4 regions of the Paenibacillus sp. N3/727 genome follow, and region 4 is predicted to be linked to each of the others. Evidence: riboswitches for the same ligand, from Rfam matches in the RefSeq annotation. Region 4 holds a riboswitch; each other region holds the start of a gene.
The links. Region 4 has a riboswitch for thiamine pyrophosphate ahead of tenA (thiaminase II). Riboswitches for the same ligand answer to the same signal wherever they lie in the genome.
Positions count from the first base shown of each region.

Region 1: another riboswitch for thiamine pyrophosphate. It lies ahead of MNQ98_RS20220 (Ykof family thiamine-binding protein); the one in region 4 lies ahead of tenA (thiaminase II).
Region 2: another riboswitch for thiamine pyrophosphate. It lies ahead of MNQ98_RS02840 (ABC transporter substrate-binding protein); the one in region 4 lies ahead of tenA (thiaminase II).
Region 3: another riboswitch for thiamine pyrophosphate. It lies ahead of MNQ98_RS24990 (ECF transporter S component); the one in region 4 lies ahead of tenA (thiaminase II).

Region 1 covers NZ_CP093336.1:4,387,564-4,391,343, forward strand. Annotated here, with positions in the region: gene MNQ98_RS20210 (ABC transporter permease) at 1-776, opposite strand, end outside; gene MNQ98_RS20215 (nitroreductase family protein) at 1,259-1,864, shown strand; TPP riboswitch at 2,030-2,130, shown strand; gene MNQ98_RS20220 (Ykof family thiamine-binding protein) at 2,206-2,805, shown strand; gene MNQ98_RS20225 (nucleotidyltransferase domain-containing protein) at 2,998-3,711, opposite strand.
Region 2 covers NZ_CP093336.1:631,905-635,684, reverse strand. Annotated here, with positions in the region: gene MNQ98_RS02850 (GGDEF domain-containing protein) at 1-590, opposite strand, end outside; gene MNQ98_RS02845 (VOC family protein) at 968-1,351, shown strand; TPP riboswitch at 1,441-1,551, shown strand; gene MNQ98_RS02840 (ABC transporter substrate-binding protein) at 1,655-2,686, shown strand; gene MNQ98_RS02835 (MTH1187 family thiamine-binding protein) at 2,732-3,025, shown strand; gene MNQ98_RS02830 (ABC transporter permease) at 3,022-3,780, shown strand, end outside.
Region 3 covers NZ_CP093336.1:5,369,288-5,373,067, reverse strand. Annotated here, with positions in the region: gene MNQ98_RS25000 (SDR family oxidoreductase) at 233-1,096, shown strand; gene asd (archaetidylserine decarboxylase) at 1,100-1,903, opposite strand; TPP riboswitch at 2,071-2,185, shown strand; gene MNQ98_RS24990 (ECF transporter S component) at 2,272-2,901, shown strand; gene MNQ98_RS24985 (ABC transporter ATP-binding protein) at 2,894-3,780, shown strand, end outside.
Region 4 covers NZ_CP093336.1:1,246,218-1,249,997, reverse strand. Annotated here, with positions in the region: gene thiM (hydroxyethylthiazole kinase) at 1-829, opposite strand, end outside; gene tenA (thiaminase II) at 891-1,556, opposite strand; TPP riboswitch at 1,698-1,801, opposite strand; gene MNQ98_RS05565 (LLM class flavin-dependent oxidoreductase) at 1,867-2,946, opposite strand; gene MNQ98_RS05560 (DHA2 family efflux MFS transporter permease subunit) at 3,036-3,780, opposite strand, start outside.

The sequences.
Region 1 (3,780 bases), 3.1 Mb from region 4:
TGATCCCCCAAGTAAAGACTCACGATGTTTGGTACAATCAACCCCAGGAAAGGTATCATACCTACAGTCAGAACTACTGAAGCTGTCACCAGAGCCACAATGATCAAACCGATGTTAACAACTCTCCGGTAACGAAGTCCCAGATTTGTTGCGAACTCCTCTCCCATGCCCGCCACTGTAAACTTATTAGCGAACAAGTAAGCCAGAATGACCAGAGGAACACTTATGTACATCAGCTCGTACTGCCCCTTAATGATCATCGAGAAGTCACCCTGCAACCAAGCAGACATGTTCTGAATAAGATCATATTTATAGGCAAAAAATGTAGCGATCGAGCTAATAATATTCCCGAACATCAATCCAACCAACGGGATAAATACGGCATCCTTGAATTTGATCTTGTCGAGGATCTTCATAAAGATCATCGTACCTGCAAATGCAAACAGGAATGCAACCAGCATTTTGATCAGAGGACCCGTGGTTGAGAACACCAGCATCGCTACCAGAATACCCAGCCTTGCGGAATCCATAGTCCCTGCCGTTGTTGGAGATACGAATTTGTTCCTGCTGAGCTGCTGCATGATCAAGCCGCAAATACTCATACTGACTCCCGCCAGAATTAGACTGATAAGCCTCGGTATACGACTGACTAGCATAATATGCTGTTGTTGCTCCGTCATGCGGAACAGGTCAAGCGGTGAAATGTCCTTTACTCCTATGAATAAGGAAATAATGGATAACACCACTACTGCTGCAATCAAGTATCTTTTATTCATAGCTCTTCCTTCTATGCGGGATGCAGTTCCGGTATGATCCGGCTGGATGTGGATATCACTCTCAATGAGATTGATTATCATTTGCGATCTAAAGTGAATTATATCATCACATTCTCAACCCGACAAGTATAATTGAGAATCAAACTCAATTATATTTTTAATTTTTAGAATATCTGTTCATCATTTGTTCATAATATTAAGTTTCTTACATGATAAGATCACTTGTTTAAATCGCTTGGTTCAATTATTTGTTTAAACTTCAAAAAAAGTGATTAATAAAAATCTTGACAAAGCATTCTGTATTATACTAAGATACTTACGTATCAATCATTTCTTACAAAACGTAAGTTAGTGAACGTTGTGAGAACTCCATACGATTGATCCGAGTATTAGAAACCAAGATGCATAATCACAGGTATATCAAGGAAATGCTTATATCAGGTGAAAATGCAAAAATGATAATTTTAGGAGGATTTTATTTTATGTCAACAGATTTCAGCACTGCCCTCAAGAATCGCCGCTCCCACTATGCAATCAGCAAAGATTCCGTTATTTCGGATGAGCGTATCCAGGAAATCGTAAATGAAGCTGTAAAACATACTCCGTCTTCTTTTAACTCCCAAAGCGCCCGTGTGGTTGTACTTTTAGGAGAACAACACGATAAGCTGTGGAACATGACAGAAGGTATTCTTAAAGAAGTTGTAGGCGGAAGTGAGGAGCAATTTGCACCCACCGCTCAAAAAATGGCTGCTTTCCGTGGAGGTTACGGCACTGTTCTCTTCTTTGAAGACAGCAGCGTTATTTCACACCTGCAAGAAAACTTTGCTCTTTATGCGGATAACTTCCCAATCTGGTCTCAGCAGTCTTCCGGAATGCTTCAGTTCGTAGTATGGACAGCACTTGAAGCAGAAGGTCTTGGTGCTTCCTTGCAGCACTATAACCCACTGATTGATGAGAAAGTAAGAAACGAATGGAACCTTCCTGAAAGCTGGAAGCTTATAGCTCAAATGCCTTTCGGCAAACCTACAGCCAAGCCTAGCGAGAAAGAATTCCAACCTCTTGAAGATCGCGTAAAGCTGTTTAAATAAGAACCTATTCAAGAAAGCACCGATTATAATCGGTGCTTTCTTTCATTATTTATAGTATCTTATACATATTGATATATCCTGGTCACGGCGCGTACAATATCGCTATAACGATTTTATCTTCAATTCATTGAAGTTCATTTTCACTCAACTTACTGACTCATTTTCAAGCTGAACTAGGGGTGCCTCGTGCTGAGAGACGAATTGTTCGTCAACCCTTACTACCCGATCTAGGTCATACTAGCGTGGGGAAGTGGAGCTTTATGTTTATTTTGCTATAAGCATAAAACTGCACTCCTTCACAGGGTGCAGTTTTTTTATATCTTATTAGGAGGTTATTATGTATGAATAATCCAGCATGCGGGACCAGCAGGATCGTAGGCTGCCGTTTCTCTGTATTTCCGATGACAGACAGGTTCGTTCAGGTCATTACAGAAGCATTGGCGTCCGTAAACACGGACAAGGTATGGATGTATACCGATGATTTATGTACTTGTATTAGAGGCAGAGCTGAACATGTATTTGACGTAACCCGTGCGATATTCGCGCATTCAGCGGCCACTGGCGTACATACCGTATTTAATGGAACATTCTCCATTGGATGTCCAGGCGACAGCAAAGGTGATGTGTATATGTCTGAAGATGATACACGTATGAACGAAAGTCTTGCGGGTTCCGCTAATATTGAAACTGCTTGTCATTTCTCGCTCTATCCACTCGGCACAGAAAATTATATGGACATCATATACCAAGAGGTTGAGCGAGCAAAATCAAAAGGGACTTTAACACAAGGCATCCACTATGCCAGCCGACTGGACGGCACATTATCAAGGGTGTTCGACACGCTCGAAGATGCCTTTATGCATGCAATTCAAACTGACCGAAGCCATCTGGTTATGACAGTTGTGGTATCGGCCAATAGCCCTTCACCAAAAGAAATCTAGCACATGATACTATCACACAAAACAAAGATGAGCTCGGCCTGATTGCAGGCCGAGCCTTGTTTCTTTTGTTCTGCTTAGTTGCTTATACCCATGTGGATTCCTCCTGAGTTTAAGTTTCGTGTGATCTAAAATCACATTATAAATGTATTGAGATGGAAGCGATTTGGTAACGACCAATACCCCCAATCTCGGCTATTCTTCATACCCGATTAAATGAGGTCCTCCATAAGGCTGTAGGAGTTTCGGCACAAATTCAAGCAAAGCTCCCCGGTCATCGTGAACATACAGCATCTCAAGTGCGTCCTCCAAATCCGTCGCGATGCTGGAATTAAATGCAGACAGCAAGCGATATAATGTCTTTCCTTCACCCGTCCAATGTTGATTTGCTCTAAGAATAAACTCGCAAAGCAGCATAGTCAATTTTTGAGCGATAAACCACATTTCTACACGTTTGTCTGAGGCTTTTAAATCCATCATAAATTCGGTTACAGCATAACGGGCTACATCAATATCAAATGAAGTATAGGGCAACGGGCCATAATCCAGATCGCTTTGGGCTTCTTCTCGAATCTTCTCCCCTTCCGGGCGGGAAAGTATTACCCTCCCTTCTGCAAGTATCCGCTGCAGAGTTGGATTTCCGGCCATTACACCTGCATCAAACTGCTCCCGGTATCCTGACGTTGTCAGGAAGAACAGTTCCACGACCCAGCCGAATGATTCAATCGTTTTTCGATTGAAGTCTTCCACACTGTCATCTATAAGCACAATATCGAGATCAGATTGTTCGTTGTGCTCTCCTCTGCCTGCACTTCCTCCTAAAACAGCTATCAAGCAATTCGGATAGTCCCGAAATATCAGTTGTTTGGCTGCCTCAAACGGCTCAGTTTTCACGATGCGTTCCCCCATTGTTTGATAAATACCTCCTCAGCCGAGAAAAACGGGCTCAAATTATTAAATTCAGCTAAAACCCCAAAG
Region 2 (3,780 bases), 610 kb from region 4:
ACCATTGCCTGAACTTGCTTGGCATTAGCATACAAGACAAGTGTGAAAAATATCAGTATAATGCCGCACACTGGATACATCAGGTTTACCCAGAGCAAGGTCCCTTCTCCTTCTAGGAGGTAACCCTGCAGTTGAGGCTTCAAGAGATATTCCCAACTTACCGTAATAAAGACGATAAATATAATAACGATATCAAACATAAACCGCAGACCTCTAAGCAGTCCTTGTTCGTGTCCGAACAAATAGACTAGCCCTGTGGTAAACAACACCATCTCCATGGTCCAGAGCCAATCCGCGGCGCTCAGTTCAGCCAGATATTCTCCCTTGGTCCATATCGGATATGCCCATACGAACTGGGCTAAGCCTTCGCAGATCAGCCCCAGCATGACCAACAGCCAAAAAATCCGCAGCGATCCCATATGCCGCAAGGCAGCTAAAGCGAGGTATCCTGAAGCGGTGAGCGGCGCGATAACTGTCAGGACCCTCTGAACAGCCACGGCTTCCGGAACCCAAAGCACAACCATAAATTGAACAAACAAATATATGACCGCCAGCCTCAGCGGTGCCATTCGTGCTATATTCCAGTTCATAAGCGTTCCCCCTGTAAAAGGTTAGCTTGTGTAGACATGATGTATGTAGTAGGCCTAAAGAATTATGATATTTATCTATTGTAATGATACTTTTTACCCACCAGGAAGTAAAGAATAGAACGCAAAAGTGTAAGATTTGAACCTACCTGTGGAAGATCTTCTCCCTTTTACAGTATAATGAAACCATAAAAAGACCCGACGCCGACGGTTAATCACCCCCTTGGATGCTTGCCGTTGCTGCCGCGGGCCTAACTCTTATCAGTTTGGTAGCTTACATGCTTCATATGAAATTCGTGTAACCCCACTTGACAACTAGGAATTAAATGCTATGATTCTTTTAATTTCTTAAACTTTCATTTTAAAGGAGTGCCTAAAGGATGTCACAGAGACGACTGGATCATGTAGGTATTGTGGTGCGGGACCTGGATAAGACGCTTGCATTTTATACGGAAGTTGTCGGACTTGAGCTAAAAGGACGGCTTACACATACGAACGGAGTCATAGAGCTGGCATTCCTCGGCTTTCACGGTGCAGATGAGACCGAAGTCGAGCTTATTCAAGGGTACAGCGATTCCCTTCCGGCTGAAGGGACGGTACATCACTTTGCTGTAAGCACAGACAACATTGAAGAAGAATACGCCCGGGTAAAAGCTCTGAATGTACCGCATTTAGATGAAGAAATCGTTACTCTGCCAAACGGGCATCGCTACTTCTTTATTCACGGTCCCGAAGGGGAGAATATTGAATTTTTCCAGCGCTGAGGATATCCATAGCTTTCAGGCCTTCACTGGACAGATGTTGAACGCCGGACTATAATACACGTAGTTAATCATAAATTATGTGAACAACTTCATAAGAACCGGGGTGCTGGAATTGGCCGGCTGAGATTGTATACCTTAACATACTGACCCTTATACCTGATCTGGGTAATGCCAGCGTAGGAATGTGTATCTAGCGGTCTCTTTATACCGCTATCAACCTTTGCGCTCGTATGCGTCCCGAATTTCGGGACGCTTTTTTTGTGATTAGGTAAGTAGAAGTAATTGTTCAGAAGGAGAGAGAACATGGTACGGAATAAAAGATGGATGTCCTTGGTCATACTCTGCACGGTGCTGCTTGTCGTTGCCGGATGCGGAAACAAAGAAAAACCGAACAATGAAGGAGCTAGTGATTCGAACAAACCTGCTGCTGAGCTGCGGGACGTTCAGGTCATGCTGGACTGGTCGGCAAACACGAACCATACAGGGCTTTACGCTGCAAAAGATCTTGGATATTACGAGGAGGAAGGGCTCAACGTCAAGATCATACAGCCTGGTGCTGGTGGCAGTGATGCTCTGGTCGCCTCAGGCAAGGCTGACTTCGGTGTCAGCTACCAGGAAAGTGTCACTCTGGCACGGACTCAAGGCGTGCCGCTCGTTTCGATCGCAGCCGTGATCCAGCACAATACGTCCGGGTTTGCCGCTCCGGTTGACCGGAATATTAAAAAAGCAGCCGATTTTGAAGGAAAATCTTACGGCGGCTGGGGTTCCCCTGTAGAAGAGGCTGTGATGAAATCGATCATGGAGAAGGATAATGCCGACGTAAGCAAGGTAAAAATGATTAATATGGGAGATGCGGATTATTTCACTGCCGTGAAGCGCGATATTGATTTTGCCTGGATCTTTTATGCTTGGACCGGTATTGAAGCCGAGCTTCGCGGAGAGAAACTGGATATGATTTATGTAAAAGACTATTCAGAAGCGCTGGATTATTATACACCTGTACTGGTCACGAGCGAGAAAATGATCAATGAAGATCCGGAACTGGTAAAAGCGTTCATGCGCGCCACGGCTAAAGGCTATGACTACGCCATTAAACAGCCGGAAGAAGCAGCTGCACTCCTCTCCAAGGCGGTACCCGAGTTGGACAAAGATCTGGTGCTGGCTAGCCAGAAGTGGCTCAGCCCGCTCTATCAAGACGATGCTCCCCGCTGGGGAGAACAGAAAGAAAGCGTATGGAAGGGCTATGCTGATTGGATGTTTGAACGTAAACTGCTGGATAAGCCGCTCGAAGCAAGCAGCGCGTTCACGAACGATTTTTTACCGGATAGCCCATAAATCGCAGAACCATAGATCCGATATAACGAAAGGATGGAATGGACCATGGCAAGTACACTGCTCAGCATTCAAGTGATTCCCAAGACGCCCGACGGTCGGGATAGCATACCTTATGTAGACGTAGCGATCAAAGTCATTCAGGAATCAGGCGTCAAATATGAGGTGAACGCGCTGGAAACGACACTGGAAGGAGAACTGCCAGAGCTGCTGAAGATTGTGAATGATATGCACGAAGCACTTTTCCAGGCTGGTTGTCCGAGCGTCATATCCCAAGTGAAAATCGCGCAAAATCCTGAAGGAATCAGCATGGACCGGCTGACTGAGAAATATCGTCCATGAGGATTTGGTGGAATCGTCTATGGCCGCCCTTTGTGGCGGTCCTCTTCTTTTTAACAGTGTGGCAGCTGGCTGTCTCCTTGTTCCATGTGGAAGATTGGATCCTACCTCCGCCTTCGGACATCGTCAGGGAAGCCGCTGCCGGAGCCGAAGATCTGCTCGGACATATACTTGCCACCCTGCAGCTGACACTGATTGGCTTCGCCATCGGAACAACTGTCGGTCTGGTTATCGCGCTACTTCTCCATCTGGTCCCTTGGATGAAAACCGCACTATACCCGCTTCTCGTCGTAAGCCAAAATGTGCCGACAATTGCGCTGGCTCCACTGCTCATGATCTGGTTCGGGTTTGGAATCTTACCTAAGGTTATTGTCATTACACTCGTGTGCTTCTTTCCGGTCGCCGTCTCAGCCATGGATGGTCTTGCTCGTACTGACCGGACGATGATGAATTACATGGAGATGGCTGGTGCAAGCAAATGGCAGACGTTCCGCAAGCTGGAGCTACCTCATGCCCTCCCCTCCATCTTCTCTGGCGTCCGGATTGCCGCTACGTATTCGGTCATGGGTGCGGTGATTGGGGAGTGGATCGGCTCGGACAAAGGAATCGGATATTTCATGATGCTGCAGAAATCCGCATACCGTACGGACCGCGTTTTTGTCGCTATTTTTATCATTGTCTTGTTAAGCCTGCTCATGGTTGCGCTCATAACTCTGCTGGAGCAACGGCTCACCCGCTGGAATCCGAAGCAGGAAAAA
Region 3 (3,780 bases), 2.2 Mb from region 4:
ATTCATTCATAATACATTTCAGCACCTTCGTTATTTCCCGGGTGGAATTATCCTACCTTCGAACATAGCGGGGTGCTTTTTTGAAATATTTGATTTATATGTTTCACGTAGGATGCCGAAGGCGTTTCTTCTTGGTTGGTATGCTATTGAATCTATGTATGGCGGATACTAAGATAGATAGAACGTAGGGAATTATAGCACTGGAACAATCAAGGTCTGAAGGAGAGAACGGATGGGAACAATGGGGGAGTTAACAGGGAAAACAGCGTTCGTAACAGGGGCTTCCAGCGGCTTCGGACTTCTGATATGTCTGGAATTGGCGGGACAGGGATACCAGGTGGCGGCGGGAATGCGAAGGCCGGAAGGCTCGGACAGACTGCTCAGCTTAGCAAGGGAAGCAGGATTGGAATCACGGATTCATGTGGTCACGCTGGATATATGCGAGCCGGAATTGGTAAAGAACGCTGTACTTGAAGTTGAGAAGTTATGGGGGCGTTTGGATCTTCTTGTGAACAATGCGGGTGAGGCCGTTGGCGGATTTGTAGAAGAGGTGCCGCTTGAAGCATGGAGGAAACAGATGGATGTGAATTTCTTCGGAACCGTATCTGTGACACAAGCCGCCCTCCCACTCATACGCAGAACAGGAAAAGGCAGAATTATTTTTATGAGTAGTATTAGCGGAGTAGTCGGATTTCCGGGTTACGGACCATATGCCTCCTCAAAGTTCGCTGTAGAAGGATTTGGTGAATGCCTCTCACTGGAGCTTCAGCCGTTAGGAATCGATGTGGTGCTGATCGAACCCGGTGCGTATGGTACAGCCATATGGAGTAAAGGGTTTAGCGATATTAGCGCACAAGAGGGATCTCCCTATAGGGCTATGCTGGATGATGTGCTGAATTTCTCAAAAGCAACCGCCGAAAGCAGTGGCGACCCACGAGAGGTGGCCCATCTGGTGGGGGAAATCGCACGGATGAAATCTCCCCGATTCAGATATCGGCTGCCGAAGGGCACCCGTATGACCGTTACAGCCAAGCTGCTGCTGCCTTACCGGATGTTCCAGCGCATCGTGTTGAAAACGCTGAGCAGGAAGCGCTGAAATTCAGGAGTTCTTGGCTGGCGGCTCGTGGAGCAGGCCAAGCAATTCTCCCATCTTAACCTTGTCCCCGAGCTTTAGATCACCACGAGGCGTGAAGGTTCCGTTCTTTGTTAGTAGGACGACGGTAGAGCCGAATTCAAAGTAGGCGAGGTCATCGCCATTGCGCCATTCATTCGTCTTCTCGTCGGTATAACGAATACTGCTGACATTCATAGCGCCAACCTTAACAACGGCCACTTCGCCGTGTTCATGCCTGATATATGTAATGAGTCTTTCGTTGCGGCTGAGTACATTTCGGATATTGGTGAGCGCAAAATCGTTCACCGGATACACCTTGCCCCGGAGATGTTCGCTTTCTGCTTTCTTACCGGTTACCGGGGAATGAATCCGGTGGTAGTCGGTAGGACTCAAGTAAAGCACGAATACATAGCCATTAAGATAGTTCCCCATCCGTGGAGAATGGTTCAGCAATTCGTCGACGGTATAATCCTGGCCCTTTACGTTCAAAATGGTTCCCGCTTTGACGGGGCCCATGCCTGTGATAAGGGCGTCAACAGGACTGGTCATGGCGCTCGCTGTTTCATCGATTGCGCGCATGCCCATTTTTAGACGGCGGGAAAAAAATTCGTTTAGCGAACGGTATTCATGTATTTCTTTTTCAGCCTCATGGGCGGGAATTTTATATATTCGTATAAACGTTGGTATGAGATAACGGCTCCATCTGCTGTGGGAAAAGCTACCCATGATGCGGGATACCCACTTTCGGGAAGAGAGTTCTGTCATTAGCCTCAGTAATTGTTTAGCCATGTAATTCTCCTTTGTGCTTGCATTAACAAATAGCGTTTTTGGATGTATGCGCACTCTGCATTATATTGACATAGAATAAGGGCTAAATCAATAAAAAGGGGATTTTGAAAAAAAGGGGCTTGCAAATTCAGGAAGGACTGGTGTATTTTAAAGTCAGCTTAAAACCGAATAGGGAATACGGGGGCTTGAGTGAATCAGGCTGAGACTGCAGATGTTGATCCCGCTGCTGACCGTTAATCTGAACTGGGTAATGCCAGCGTAGAGAATATCCGACCCTGATAGGGCCTATTTTCCGTCTGCGCATATTTTCCAGACGGTTTTTTGTCGTGTTTGTTAATTCAATTTGGGGTAAGAGGGGAGAAGCTGTGATGCAATCTGGTGTTGAAGCAAAAAAGAATGGAAATGTTAGAAGGGGACTGCGGCTTAGTGATATTCTCGTTACGGTTCTGGTCTCGCTTGTTCTAGGTGTGGTATACCATTTCTGGGGTTCGGTATACAGCCTGTTTAAGCCGTTATTTTTTGAGGCGGATGAGATGCTGTACGGCATGTGGTTCGCAGCAGCTCCGCTTGCATTTCTGTTGATTCGCAAGCCAGGGGTAGCATTAATTGCAGAGCTTGCAGCTGCGCATGTTGAAGTACTGTTCGGAAGCGGCTGGGGATTGAATCTGCTTCTGTACGGTATCATACAGGGTCTGGGAGCGGAGCTGGTATTTGCCGCCTTCCGTTACCGGAAACATGCTGCCTGGACTGTTGCTCTGGCCGGTGCAGCGTCTGCAATCGGTTCGATGGTGATGGATTTCTATTTAGCTTATACAGACAATTATGTGTGGTGGATGTTTGTTGCCAAGTACAGCATGCGTGTTGCGAGCGGTGCGTTGATTGCAGGACTTCTGATGTTCGCTTTGGCCAAGGCATTGGAGCGGACAGGTGTAACCTCACTGCTTCGACCTGCTTCAGCCAAAGATTATGAAGCTCTGGATGATCCGCGCCATGTGTGAGAACCCAGGTGATCAGCATTCAGCGAGTGCTGGCGAAGGAATGGTACCATCCCATTCATTGTATGTGGAAGGGCTGCGACTGAAATTTCCGGGTGAAGATCGGCTGGTGTTTAAAGATCTGTCTTTTGCTGCCCAAAAAGGGGAAAAGGTGCTTCTGCTCGGACCGAGCGGATGCGGTAAATCCACATTGCTTCAGGTACTCAGCGGGATGATACCCCATGCGATAGAGGTCCCGATGAAATGCTCGGATCAGCGGATTCCGTCTTCTTGGGCGTATGTGTTTCAAGATCCGGACACCCAGTTTTGCATGCCGTATGTGGATGAAGAACTGGCCTTTGTGCTCGAAAACCTTTGTGTACCACAGGAAGAGATGATTGGCCGGATGCAAGAAGTATTAAGTTCCGTTGGCTTGCGCTTAGAAAATTTACATATTCCGATCAGCCATCTTTCCCAGGGGATGAAACAGCGTCTTGCACTCGCATCGGCGCTGCTCCTTCAACCGGAGGTGTTGTTTCTGGATGAGCCTTCAGCGCTGCTGGATCCGGAAGGCCGGGAACAGATTTGGGAAGCTGTGAAGTCCGTTTCAGATGGACGGACGCTCATTATTGTAGAACACCGGATTGAAGAAATGGCAGCTTATGTGGACCGGGTGGTGCTGTTTGGCCCGGATGGCGTGATTCTGGGCCAGGGAAGCCCCGAGGTCGTGTTTACCGCATTTCAGAAAGAGTTAACGGAATACGGCATCTGGTATCCTGGCGTATGGGACGACTATGCCGGATCTCCTACCGGGGCGGAAACCTTTCGATCGTTAACTTCGGTAACGGTAAGGACGGAATTATGTGAAGATATAGATGTGGAAGGTCTGTGTGTGGTCAGCGC
Region 4 (3,780 bases):
CTGCAGCGGCTGCACCCAATTCGCGAATAGCTGAGCAGCCAGCTACCGAACCCGGGTGCAGCTTGGAGAGCTCATCCAGGAACGCGATCTGGAAGCTTCCGGGTCCGAGATCAGACGTACGATCCGCTGCCTGTGAGGCAGCCGCACTATAAAAAGCGAGGCCTACAGTACCTGCCAGCATCAGGTCCGGTTCAACCGCAGCGAAGGCGCCCAGCACCGAGGTCAGCAGACAGCCTGCTCCCGTAACCTTCGTTAGCAGCACATCTCCACCGCTTATGATCCGGACTAACGTTCCATCGGTAATGACATCCTCCTGTCCGGTGATGGCGACGATCGTGTTCAGCTCTCGCGCGGCACGAATCGCCAGGTCCACATTACCGCCATCCGCGCTGTCTCCAGCATCCACGCCTTTGATCTCTCGTTCCTCTCCCACAAGATGCGCGATTTCAGCTGCATTGCCCCGCACCAGTGAGATCTTGACCTCGCTGAGAATTCGCAGAGCCGACTCCGTCCGAAACGTTGTGGCTCCCGCGCCCACCGGGTCCAGCAGAACCGGGACGCCATGGGTATTCGCCGATTGCCCGGCAATAATCATCGCGTCCACCAATTCGCGAGACAGCGTTCCGATGTTCAGCACCAACGCGCCTGCGATCTTCGCCATGTCAGCGACTTCATCAGGCGAATAAGCCATCACCGGCGATGCGCCCAGCGCGTAAAGGCCGTTCGCCGTAAAATTGGTCACCACCACATTTGTCATATTATGTACGAGCGGTTTGTTTGTTCGCACCTTTTCAAGGAGAGTAGAAAGCTCTTGATCCAGCATACTCATATTGATCAGCCTCTCTTATCATTATGGAATCGCAAAAATATCACAAGTCAGCAGCCTACACCTACAATGGCCACTCCTCCTGCCGGTAAGCCATGTCCCAGAACATATACTCCAGCTGGCAGCTGAGCATGAAGTGTTCAGCCATACGCTCACGCTCGGCAGCCGTTGCTTCTTGCGCCCACGCATCCACACGATTACGGAAATTGGCTGCTGCATCCTCGGCCCGGTTCCCGTAAAAATATATCCACTCATAGAACGGATGGGTCTCATCCGGCTGAACCTCATCCAGCAGCTTCCGGCCGATCTCCAAATACGTCCAAGGACAAGGCAGCAGCACGGCCATGATCTCACCGAGACTGCCTTCATGCGCAACCGTCAACATGTGACGAATATAATGATGCGCGGACGGAGCGAGCGGATACCCTTGCATTTCTTCATAAGTTACCCCTGCAACAGCACAGAAATTTTGATGCGGATGCACCTCGCTGTGGAGAATAAAAGAAATCTGTTCATTAAAATCTGCAATCTCATCCCGTGTTCTACATTTGGAAATCGCGATCCCGTAAATCCGCATATAAGCATTCAAATACTCATAATCCTGTTTGATATAATGAATCAGCTGTTCCTTGGACAAATTCCCATCTGCGATACCTCTCACAAAGGGATGTTCATAAATCGCCTGAAAAATGCCGTCCGCCTTCTGACGGAGCTCTTGCGTAAAGCTCATCTTTCCCACCTCCAACATAATGAAGAGCAGGAAGTCCCGTAAGACAGCACCCTCGGAACAACACAAAAAAGCCGCCCCGAAAGCTGGAGCGGCTTCATCTATATGCCTATGAGTGTGAACGAACACATCGCATTTAAGACCTTATGACCGACTCCACTTTCCTACGCTAGTATGAACTAGATCAGGTTCAAAGGGTCCAAGATACACTCTTGTCTCAGCCGCTGACGGCTCCCCTAGTGGACTTCCTATTCTATTGAGTAATACTGTACAAAGGTTTACTAGATCTGTCAATTATCACTATATGAACAGACTAATATGGAGTTGCAATTTTACCCTTCTCGCCCTGAACCGACCCGCTCTCCCACACCGAACTCGGAATTTCCCGCTTCAGCACAGGTGCCACTTCCTCAGCAAACCGGTGGAGCTGCTCCTGCTGATCCGCCTCAGTAAGACCGTCAACGCTGATGCTCAGCACGGAATGTCCGAAGGCTTCGTGATAATTTAGGATTTTCTCGATCACCTGCTCCGGACTACCGATGAGTGCCGGACCGTTCTCCATATTATCCTCCAGGCTCTCAAACGGCGATTGGTTATGCTTAGCTGATTCCGTTGCACTGAAAGCATTATAGTACGGCTTGAACCGGCGTATAGCCTCTTCTGTTGTATTTCCCAGGTAGAGACTGCCCGAACCCGCTCCAACCACCGCTTTGGCTGGATCATGCCCGTAGTAAGCCAGGCGTTCACGATAGTGATCAATCAGTACTTTGTATTTAGCCTTGGGATGAAAGGAGTTCGATGAGAAAATAGGCTCCCCGAACTGGGCTGCCAGCTCCGTCGACAAGGTGCTTGACGCACTGCCGTGCCAGATCGGAATGGAGGATTGATAAGGCCTCGGGTAAGTCGTCACTTCATGAAGAGGCGGACGGTAGCGGCCTTCCCAGGTAACATTGTCCTCGGTCCACAATCGCTTCAGCAGCCTGTACCGCTCAGCCATGGATTCCCACTGCTCTTCCTCTGTAATGCCAAAGAGCGGGTAATGCCGCGGATCATTGCCCTTGCCGATAATCATGTCCAATCTTCCACCGGACAAATGATCAAGCGTCGCATAATCCTCTGCGACCCGGACTGGGTCTAGTACACTCAGCACCGTGACCGTGGTCAACAGACGGATACGGGATGTTCTCGCTGCAATCGCGGTTAGCACAACAGGGGGAGAAGAAGACAGGAATGGAGCACCGTGCCTTTCCCCTACACCGTAAGCGTCGAAGCCCAATTTTTCAGCGAGGATGGCCTGTTGGATGACATTTTGAAATTTTTGCTGCGGGGTCCAAGACTCCCCTGTTACGGCATTGGGGAGGTTCATCATTAAGCTGAACAAAGCCACCTTCATCTTTTCGCAGCCTCCTACTTAAAAGTTCATGTCCACTTACGTCAGGTGCTTAGCGATCATACCGTGAACAACCTCTATCTAAAATCACATTACATCGAATCACTGATCTTGGAGCTGCCGGAATCCACGGCACGCCCTCTTCTCCGGAGAAGAAGAGCTAGAGGAACTGCCAATGCCACTAGCGCGCTCGCGATAAGAAAAACATCATCGATGCTCCGTGTGTAGGCCGCCATATGCAGCCACTCCGGGCTTCGGTCGGAAGGGCCGGTAAGCAACCGGGATTCATGGACGTTCATCCGCGCATAGAACAGTGACGTAAACATGCCGAGTGAAATCGAGCTGAACACCTGCCGCAGCCAGTTAAGCAGCGCTGACGCATGGCCTGACTCCTGCTCCGTTACTGCTGCCATGGCAGCACTTGTTGCTGGGGAGAGCGCCAGCCCTGATCCGACATTGCGGATGCACATCCAGACCATGACGGAGATCAGCGTCGTTTCCACATGAAGCCTGCTGAAACGGAAGGTTGTGACCAACAGGATCAGGCTGCCCAACGCGATGAGAAGAGCCGCTCCCCAAGAGGCATACCACTTGCCCGACAGGAAGGTTGCGATGGTTAGGCACGCCGCTGCCGGAAGAAACAGCAGTCCGACCTGGAAGGGAGTCATTCCCTGGATTTCCTCCAGAAACAGCGGAATGAAATAGACACCAGAATAGAGAGCGAAGGTTAGAATTAGCGAGACAGTCAAGCTGATCGTAAAGGTAACATTGCGGAACAATCTCAGATTCAGAAGCGGCTCCCTGGTCTGCAGTTCAACCCGAACAAACAAGACCGCA